One region of the Kitasatospora sp. NPDC058170 genome, then DNA from elsewhere that is predicted to be linked to it. Evidence: riboswitches for the same ligand, from Rfam matches in the RefSeq annotation. Region 1 holds a riboswitch; each other region holds the start of a gene.

What was found. A riboswitch is a leader RNA that binds a small molecule or an ion and turns the genes downstream of it on or off. The one in region 1 is predicted to bind cobalamin.
Region 2: it holds a riboswitch for cobalamin, as region 1 does, so the genes downstream of both, ACFVVX_RS12155 (ribonucleoside-diphosphate reductase subunit alpha) here and ACFVVX_RS07740 (CoA-acylating methylmalonate-semialdehyde dehydrogenase) in region 1, are expected to answer to the same signal.
Region 3: it holds a riboswitch for cobalamin, as region 1 does, so the genes downstream of both, ACFVVX_RS01520 (prenyltransferase/squalene oxidase repeat-containing protein) here and ACFVVX_RS07740 (CoA-acylating methylmalonate-semialdehyde dehydrogenase) in region 1, are expected to answer to the same signal.

The regions. Positions count from the first base shown of each region.
Region 1 covers NZ_JBHVUV010000005.1:5,237-8,501, forward strand. Annotated here, with positions in the region: gene dhbA (2,3-dihydro-2,3-dihydroxybenzoate dehydrogenase) at 1-615, opposite strand, end outside; cobalamin riboswitch at 961-1,152, shown strand; gene ACFVVX_RS07740 (CoA-acylating methylmalonate-semialdehyde dehydrogenase) at 1,369-2,868, shown strand; gene ACFVVX_RS07745 (acyl-CoA dehydrogenase family protein) at 2,885-3,265, shown strand, end outside.
Region 2 covers NZ_JBHVUV010000009.1:20,660-23,924, reverse strand. Annotated here, with positions in the region: gene ACFVVX_RS12155 (ribonucleoside-diphosphate reductase subunit alpha) at 1-1,225, opposite strand, end outside; cobalamin riboswitch at 1,410-1,551, opposite strand; gene ACFVVX_RS12150 (hypothetical protein) at 1,708-2,895, shown strand; gene ACFVVX_RS12145 (glycosyltransferase family 2 protein) at 3,139-3,265, shown strand, end outside.
Region 3 covers NZ_JBHVUV010000001.1:323,128-326,392, forward strand. Annotated here, with positions in the region: gene ACFVVX_RS01520 (prenyltransferase/squalene oxidase repeat-containing protein) at 173-1,456, opposite strand; cobalamin riboswitch at 1,545-1,668, opposite strand; gene ACFVVX_RS01525 (TetR family transcriptional regulator) at 1,734-2,354, opposite strand; gene ACFVVX_RS01530 (glycosyltransferase family 4 protein) at 2,821-3,265, shown strand, end outside.

The DNA.
Region 1 (3,265 bases):
GTAGGTGGCCGGGTCGCCTTCGAGGACCCGGCGCTCGGCGTCGTCGTCGGTCCACAGCGCGCGCTGCATCGGGGTGTCGGTGGACCCGGGCGAGACCAGGTTGCAGCGCACCCCGGAGGCGGCCAGCTCCAGGCCCAGGCAGCGCATGAACATCGTGGTGGCCGCCTTGGAGGCCGCGTACGCGGCCATGTTCATCCGGGGGACGCCGGCGGCGTTGGACCCGACGGTGACGATGCTGCCCCGGCCGCGCTCGGCCATCCGGCGCCCGACGGAGCGGCAGGTGTGGAACACCCCGGTGGTGTTGACGGCGAAGGTGCGCTGCCAGTCCTCGTCGCTGGTGTCCAGGGCGGGTCCGGAGTGCAGCACGCCCGCGACGTTGACCAGGATGTCGAGCGGTCCGTGCTCCCGCTCCGCCTGCTCCACCAGCCGCTCGACGGCCCCGGCGTCCGTGACGTCGAGGCGGTGGACCGAGGGCCCGGAGGGTGACAGGTCGCTGCCCACGACGTGGGCCCCGCGGTCGGTCAGCAGGCGGGCGACGGCGGCCCCGATGCCCTGGGAGGCGCCGGTGACCAGGGCCGTCCGGCCCTTGAACTCATCGGTGGATATCGATGCCACGGGTCACCGCGCCGTCGTGGCGGCGGACTTGCCGGGGGCCCGGCCGGTGCGACGCGGTCTGGGGACGCGGCTGAGGGCGGGTGGCATGGACGTTCTCCCTGAGGTCGGAGCGCGGCGGCTGTCGGACAGGCTTGCGAGACAGTGAGGTAAGGTTAGCCTAACCGCATTGGCGGGCTCCAGCGGCCGCCCCGCCCCCTTCCCGGTCCTGTTGCCGCCCGGGCGCTGTGGCGGGCTGGGCGCCCGACATGACGTTAGCCTTGCCTAAGTGGCATGTCCGGCGGAGGGGTTCAGGCCGGGGAGCCCTTGCGCCTGGGGCTCGGTGGGGGCACGGCACCCTGGACTTACTAGGACGTCCAACTATATGGTCGTGAACCAAGGCCCGCAGTGCAGGGAAGCCGGTGTGAATCCGGCACGGTCCCGCCACTGTGACCGGGGAGCGCGTCACCGCAGTACCAGCCACTGGCAGCCAGCCGGGAAGGCCGGGTGGCGCGCGCTGATCCGGGAGTCAGGATACCGACTGCGGGTGTTCCGTGTTGTCCACGAGGATGGAGCAAACACGCATGGCACCGGTCTGTGTTCCTCCTGGCCCTGGTGATCCTGCGACGGCCGCGGCACACCCGTCACCCTGACGGTCTCCACCGCGCCAGGCAGAACCCGGCACCCCGTGACCCGCCCACCGCGGCGCGCGGCGCCGACCCCTGCCGTGCCCCAGCCCTCGGATCCTCCCGACATCCTGACGAGAGCAGGCTTGTGATGGTCCGTGAGCTCACCCACTTCATCGGCGGAAAGCACGTCACCGGCACCTCCGGGGTGTTCGGCGACGTGTACGACCCCAACACCGGCACCGTCCAGGCGCGCGTACCGCTCGCCGGCCGGGCCGAGACCGAGGCGGCGATCGCCGACGCCGAACAGGCCCAGACCGAGTGGGCCGCCTGGAACCCGCAACGCCGCGCCCGCGTGCTGCTGCGCTTCCTGCAGCTGGTCGAGGCCGAACGCGAGCCGCTGGCCCGGCTGCTGTCCGCCGAGCACGGGAAGACCGTCGCCGACGCCCACGGCGACCTCCAACGCGGCCTGGAGGTCGTCGAGTTCGCGGCCGGGGTGCCCCACCTGCTGAAGGGCGAGTACACCGACAGCGCGGGCACCGGCATCGACGTGTACTCGCTGCGCCAGCCGCTCGGCGTGGTCGCCGGCATCACCCCGTTCAACTTCCCCGCGATGATCCCGCTGTGGAAGGCCGCACCGGCCATCGCCTGCGGAAACGCCTTCATCCTCAAGCCCTCCGAGCGGGACCCCTCGGTGCCGCTGCGCCTCGCCGAGCTCTTCGTCGAGGCCGGTCTGCCGCCGGGCGTGCTGAACGTCGTCAACGGCGGCAAGGAGGCGGTCGACACGCTGCTCGACGACCCCCGGGTGGCGGCGCTGGGCTTCGTCGGCTCCTCCGACATCGCGCAGTACGTCTACGCCACCGCGGCCGCCCGCGGGAAGCGCGCGCAGTGCTTCGGCGGCGCCAAGAACCACATGATCGTGATGCCGGACGCCGACCTCGACCTGGCCGCCGACGCCCTGATCGGCGCGGGCTACGGCTCGGCCGGCGAGCGCTGCATGGCCATCTCCGTCGCGGTGCCGGTCGGGGAGGAGACCGCCGACGCCCTGGTGGCCAAGCTCACCGAGCGGATCGCCGCGCTCAGGGTCGGCGCCTCGCACGACGCCGAGGCCGACTTCGGCCCGCTGGTCGGCCGGGACGCCCTGGACCGGGTGCGCGGCTTCCTCGACGCCGGGGTCGAGGAGGGTGCCGAACTGGTCGTCGACGGCCGCGGGCTGACCGTGCCCGGGTACGAGGACGGCTACTTCCTCGGCGCCACCCTCTTCGACCGGGTCACCCCCGGGATGCGCATCTACCGGGAGGAGATCTTCGGCCCGGTGCTGTGCGTGGTCCGCGCGGCGGACTACGAGGAGGCGCTGCGGCTGCCCAGCGAGCACGAGTACGGCAACGGGGTGGCGATCTTCACCCGGGACGGCGACACCGCGCGGGACTTCACCCGCCGGGTCACCACCGGGATGATCGGCGTCAACGTGCCGATCCCCGTCCCGGTGGCCTACCACACCTTCGGCGGCTGGAAGCGCTCCGGGTTCGGCGACCTCAACCAGCACGGGCCCGACTCGATCCGCTTCTACACCCGGACCAAGACCGTCACCTCGCGCTGGCCCTCCGGGGTCAAGGAGGGCGCGAGCTTCACCATCCCGACGATGGGCTGAGGCCGCCGTGCACACCATGACGGAGGATCAGCGCGCCATCGCCGAGACCTGCCGGGGGTTCGCCCGCGAGCACCTCGCCCCGAACGCGGTGGAGTGGGACCAGAACAAGCACTTCCCGGTCGATGTGCTGCGCAAGGGCGCCGGACTCGGGCTCGGCGGCGTCTACGTCCGGGAGGACCAGGGCGGCTCGGCGCTCGGCCGGCAGGACGGGGTGCTGGTGTTCGAGGGGCTGGCCACCGGCTGCCCGTCCATCGCCGGGTACCTGTCGATCCACAACATGGTCGCCTGGATGATCGACCGCTACGGGAGCGACGACCAGCGCGCCCGGCTGCTGCCCGGCCTCTGCTCGATGGAGAGCCTGGCCAGCTACTGCCTGACCGAACCGGGCGCGGGCTCC
Region 2 (3,265 bases), on a different contig from region 1:
CGTCCTTGAAGGTCATCCAGCCGTTGCCGGTCTGCGCCAGGGTGCGCATCATCCGGGCGTACAGGGTCTGCGCGGGGATGGTGCGGACGGCCTTGCCGGCCTGCTCGGCCTTCAGGTACGCCTCGTCGAACTCGACGCCCCACAGGTCGACCAGCTCGGGCACGTCGGCGGGGGAGAACAGCGACCAGTCGGCGTTGGCGTTCACCCGGCGCATGAACTCGTCCGGGATCCAGTGCGCCAGGTTGAGGTTGTGGGTGCGGCGCGCCTCCTCGCCGGTGTTGTCGCGCAGCTCCAGGAACTCCTCGATGTCCGCGTGCCAGGTCTCCAGGTAGACACAGGCCGCGCCCTTGCGGCGGCCGCCCTGGTTGACGGCGGCGACCGAGGAGTCGAGGGTGCGCAGGAACGGGACGATGCCGTTCGACTTGCCGTTGGTGCCCCGGATCAGCGAGCCGCGCGAGCGGATCCGCGAGTAGGACAGGCCGATGCCGCCGGCGTGCTTGGAGAGGCGGGCGATCTGGGCGTAGCGCGAGTAGATCGAGTCCAGGTTGTCCAGCGGCGAGTCGAGCAGGTAGCAGCTCGACATCTGCGGGTGCCGGGTGCCGGAGTTGAAGAGGGTCGGCGAGGAGGTCAGGTACTCCAGCCGGCTCATCAGGCGGTACAGCTCGGCCACCTCGCGCACCGACTGCTCGCTGTCGCCGACCGCCAGGCCGCTGGCGACGCGGAGCAGGAAGTGCTGCGGGGTCTCGACGACCTTGCGGGTGATCGGGTGGCGCAGCAGGTAGCGGCTCTGCACGGTGCGCAGGCCGAAGTACTCGAAGCGGTCGTCGCCGCTCGGGTCGATCAGCGCGTTCAGGGCGGCGGCGTGCTTGGCCACGAAGGCGGCGGTGGTGTCGCCGATCAGGCCCTCGGCGTGGCCGACGGCGATCGAGGCGGAGAACGAGACCGAGCCCTGGCTGACGGCCTCGTCGACGATCTCCAGGGCGAGCAGGCGGGCGGCCAGCTTCGAGTACTGCGGGTCCTCGGCGATCATCGACGCGGCGGCCTCCACGGCCAGCCCGCGCAGCTCGGCGAAGTCCGAGCCGGCGTGGCGGCCGCGGAGCGCGGCGGCGGCGACATGGCCGGGGTCCACCTGGGGGAGATCGACGCTGCGGTCGGTCAGTAGCCGGAGCAGCGAACCACCGGGGTCGGAAACCGTCGGTTCGGCGGGGGAACCCTGGGCGGGCAGGGTGGCTGAGGCAGCGGTGGTCAAGGCGCTCTCTCCTGGCGGCGATCGGCGGTGGATCCGGCAACCGGGCCGACCGGGGCAGGGGAGCACGGCGCGAACGCCTGGTGGCGTCGCGCGACGGTGGCATCCCCGGCCCGCCCGCGAGGCCCGGAAGTACTGCACGTGCTGCAGGGCCTCTGCGGGGAGGCCGTGGCACGCCGTCGGCAGGTACTCGGACTCGCGGGCTCTCAGGGGAGCCGCCCGCACACCGCTGCGGGGCAGTCCCGGACTCGCACCGGGTTCCCCTGCGTCGACAGCAGGATCGAGCATACATCTAGTGGTGTCCGCTCGATGCGACACCACATGTTGTGCGGCGCCGCGTGTCGGGACGATGACGGCGGGTGCGGGTGCGGCGCCCGGGGTGTCCGGCGGACGGCCGGTTTTGGGAACGGATTGGTTACCGGACGACCGGCCGTCGGGGTCATGCCCTACGATCTCGGCACATGAGCGAGGGAACGGGCGTACCGGCGGAGTGGACGCGTCAGCCGGCGCAGCCGGTGCCGGGTCAGCAGCCGGAAACGCCGGGTCAGGTGCCGCCGGGTCAGCCGCCCGTGCCGCCGCAGCAGCAGGGTGGGCCGGTGCCGCCGCCGCCCGGTGGCTTCGGACCGCCCGCGACCCCGTACGCGCAGCCGGGGGCCGGGGTGCCGCCGCAGGCCCCGCCGCCGGCGCCGCCGCACGTGCCGACCGGTCCGGGCGGCTACCCGCCGTCGGCCCAGACGGTGCCGATGCCCCCGGCGCAGCCGCAGCCGCAGTCGCACCCGTTGGCCCAGACCGTGCCGATACCTCCGGCGCAGCCGCAGCCGCAGCCGCTGGCCCAGACGCTGCCGATGCCTCCGGCGCAGCCGCAGGGCCCCGGCGGGCCGCCCCCGTACAACCAGTGGCCGCAGGCCGCCGCGCCGCAGTCCGCCGCCGAGCCGGACTGGGGCGCGATGGCGGACCGCCACGCGAACGAGTCCCGCAAGCGCAAGCGCCTGTGGATCGGCGCGGCGGCGCTGGCCGCCGTCGTGGTCGGCGGTGTGGTCGCGGCCGGCGTGTGGATCAACGGCGACGGCAAGGGCGGCGACCCCAAGCCGGCCGCCAGCTCCACCCCGGCCGGGGTGCCCACCGAGCAGGCGCTGGCCGTCATCTCGGACGCCGCCACCGACAAGCTCCCGGTCGACGCCGCGACGCTGTTCCCGGACCAGACCCGCACCGTCGACGGCAAGGTGTGGACCCGCAAGGTGACCGGGGCGACGTCCCCGTGCTCCAAGGCGACCACCGGCGGCCTCGGCCTCGCCCTCGGCGACGACACCTGCCGCTCGCTGGTCCGCGCGACGTACGTCAGCGGCGACAGCGCGGTGACGGTCGGCGTCGCGGTCTTCGACAACAAGGCGGGCGCGGACCGCGCGCTCGGCCGTCACGCCGGCCTGATCCAGGGTCTGGCCGGCCCCGGCGTGGCCATGTTCTGCGTGACCGACAAGTCGGGCTGCACGGAGACGCACGCCGCGATCGGCCGCTTCGGCTACTTCACCGTGGCGGGCTCGCTCAAGCAGACCCCGGACCAGGGCGACCCGGTGGCCTCGACCGCCGGCACCTCGCTCGCGGACCGCACCAAGGCGGTCCTGCTGGGCCGCGCCGGACACACCGGCTGAGCCTGCCGGAGGAGGCCGCCGGCGGACCGTCCGGCGGCCAACCGTCCCGGTGCGGACGGCAGATGGCTGTCCGATAGGATGACCGCCTTCGGGGGGAGGCACCGGCCTGCCCCAAAGCGCCCCCGAAACGGGGAATCAGCGAGCAGGAGGTACCGCGCGGTGAGCGCTGCCGTCAATGCGGCCAGCAGACGGCGCAGAGCGGCAGGCCGCAGACGCGGCAGCCCGGGCGAGCCCGTCCCGTCGATGCTGCTGCCGGCCCCGCCCACTTCGCAGGAGAAGTACAGCTACACCATCAGGCACCAGTGGGTGCTGACCCTCTGCTCGGTGGTCAGCTTCGCCTGCCTGGTGGTCAGCCAGGGTCAGCTGTACT
Region 3 (3,265 bases), on a different contig from region 1:
GCCGCAACGGTCGCGCGGCCGGGCACGCGCCCGGGCACCCGGGCGGGAAGACCGGCGGGCGCACGGACGGGCACCGGGGCCACCGGCCGGGCCGCCGCACGGACCGCCCCCGCCGAAGCGCCCGCCGAAGCCCCCGGCGTCGACGCGGCCGCCCGGGAGCCGGACGGCGTGGTCACAGCTTCGCGCCGCGCTTGCGCTGGAGGCTCAGCACCAGGCCGCCGCCGATGCCGATCAGCAGCCCGACGCCGAGCAGCCAGTACTGGGAGAGGCCCCCGTCCTTCTTCTCCGCCTTCGCCGGAGCGGCGCTCGGAGCGGCACTGACCGCCTTCGGGGCCGGCCCGAGGGCGGTCAGCTGCTTCACCAGGTCGGTGCCGCCGAAGTCCGCCGGGTTGCGCTGCGCCGCCTGGGCGACCAGCAGCAGGGTCGCGGTGGCCGAGGCGTCGGTGCCGCCCTTCGTCCAGGCGCCGCCCTCCTTGGCCAGCCAGTCCACCGTGCCGCCCGCCTGCTGCGGGTGCCCGCCCTGGACCAGGCTGAGCGCCGCCCAGGCGGTGGCCGTGTAGTCGGGCGTCGGCGCCGCGCCCGGGTTGGAAAGCGACAGGTGCTGGCCGCCCGCCGCGAGCTGCGCCGTGAGGTACGCGCCGGCCGCCTCCGCGGAGTCCGCGCGCGGTACGGCCTTCTCGGTGGAGCCGTCCGCGCACGGCAGGGCCTTGGGCGCGGCGTCGGTCCGGTTGGCGTTGGCCACCGGCAGCTTCCCGCCCGCCGCCGCCAGCGCGGCCTGCCCGGTGGCCAGCGCGTTCGGGGCGAGCGCGCCAGTCGGGTCCGGCTGGAAGGCGAAGGCGCCGCGCTGGTCGGCGGGCGCGGTGCAGCCGAGCTGGAACAGCGCCAGCCCGTCGAAGGCGTTCCGGCCGGCCTTGGCGACGCCCGCCGGGTCCGTCCTGGTGGCGAACAGAGCGTTCACGGCCAGCCCGGTGGAGTTGGCGTCGCCGGGGCTGCCGGGGTTGTAGGCCCAGCTGCCGTCCGCGTTCTGGTTGGCCTTGAGCCACTGGACGCCCTTGTCCACGGAGTCCTGGTGCCCGCCGAGCGCGACCAGCGCCTGGATCGCGACGGCCGTCGCGTTGCTGTCCTCGGTCGCGGCGTCGCAGGCCGCGGCGGCGTCCGCCCGGTACGACGGCCACCCGCCGTCGGCGCACTGCTGCCCGGTCAGCCAGGAGACGGCGGAGTCGGCCGGCACCACCTTGGCGCTCGCCAGCGCGGTCAGGGCGAGCGACTGCCGCCACACCCCGTCGTAGGTCGGGTCGCCCTTGCCGTACAGGCTGTCGGGGACGGCGGCGGGCGAGGGCGCGGCGGGCGCGGGCGCGGTGGGCGCGGGGGTGTCGGCGAGGGCCGGCGAGGCGGCCGCGCCGGCCAGCAGGGCGGCGGACAGCGCGGCGGCGCCCAGACGGGCGGCGGTGAGCATGGTGGAGGTGCGCCTTTCGGTGAGCGGTGTGGTGGCCCGGGTGGGCCGTTCCGTAGACCTCGACGGTGCCGGGCGCCGGTGCGCCCGGGGTGGCCGCTCGCCTCTCTCCGGGCACTCCGACTCGCCCGGCAGCAGCGCACCGGGCTCACGGTTGCGGGGTCAGTGCCGGAATCGCACCGGCTTTCCCCGGAGGAGAAACGGATGGATTTGTCGTGCCCGTCGACTTTAGCCGCCGTACCCGCCGCACCCGACCGCGCCGCACAGGAACAGGTTCCAGTCAGGGAAGGGTGAGCAGCCGGGCCGCGGTGTACAGGTCGGCGCGCACCTCGGCGATCGAGGCGCGGCCCGACAGCCAGGCCACCAGCGCCGAGTGCCAGGTGTGCTCGATCACCCGGACGGCGGCCCGCTGGCTCTCGGAGGGCGGCCCGAACTGGCCGATCGCGTCCAGGATCAGCTGGGCGGTGGTGGTGCTCACCCGGTCGACCTCGGCGCTGACCGAGCGGTCCGCGAAGGAGAGCGCCCGCACCATCGCCTCGGCCAGCAGCGGCTCGCGCTGGAGCGCGTGGAACGCCCGGGTGAGCGTCTCGGCGACCCGCGGCGCCGGGTCCGGCCCGGTCGGCGGGTGCCGCCGTACCTGTTCCTGGAGGGCCTGCAACTGCTCCAGCATCACGGCCACCAGCAGGTGCACCTTGGAGGGGAAGTACCGGTAGAGGGTGCCGAGCGCCACCTGCGCGCCCTCCGCGACCTCCCGCATCTGCACCGCCTCGTACCCGCCCCGGGCGGCCAGCACGGTCGCGGCCCGCAGGATCCGGCGCCGGCGCTCGGTCTGCCGGGCGGTCAGCGGCGGATCGGCGGGGCGCGCCTGGTCCGACGGGCGCGCCTGGTCCGACGGGCGCACGGGGTCCGACGGGCGCGCCGGGTCCGAGGGGTCCGCGGGGGGCGCGGGGTCCGCAGGGGGCACGGGGGGCGTGGCGGGCATGGGGTTCGCGGGGGTCACGGGCGACGGCAAGGGTGCTCCCGGGGCGCGGGTGGCGGTGTGCTCCAACAGGACGGGCAGGGCGGGCCGGGCGTGCGGAGGACCGGCGGGACCGGCGTGTTCCGCAGGTGTCCGGCGTGGCGGGAATCACCAGGCCGTGGCGTGGCGTGAATCACCAGCCCTGGCTCCTGACGGCAAGCTACGGGCCGGTATCTTCGAGGTCTCTCATTGTTCACATGGTCGATGACGAGCTCCACACCACACTGAAACCTGATCTACTTTAGCGACCGGCGGCGACGATGACAGCCGAAGATCGCAGCCGTGGACCACAGTCATGGATCACAGTCATGGACAACAACCACAGATGCAGCCGAGATGGGGGCCGAGGATGACCGCGCAGCCGCTGCGGATTGCCCTGCTGTCGTACCGCGGGGACCCGTTCTGCGGCGGCCAGGGCGTGTACGTACGGCACCTCTCCCGGGAGCTGGCCCGCCTCGGCCACCACGTGGACGTGATCGGTGCCCAGCCGTACCCCGTGCTCGACGAGGTCGACGGGCCGGGCTCGGTCCGCCTGGTCGAGCTGCCGAGCCTGGACCTCTACCGGAGCGACGACCCGTTCCGCACCCCGGCCGTGGGCGAGTACCGGGGCCTGGTGGACGTGCTGGAGTACGCCACCATGCGCACCGGCGGCTTCCCCGAGCCGCTGACCTTCTCGCTGCGCGCCCGCCAGTACCTCGCCCTGCACAAGGGCCGCTACGACGTGGTGCACGACAACCAGACCCTGGGCTACGGGCTGCTCGGCCTGGCCCGGCACGGGTTCCCGCTGGTCACCA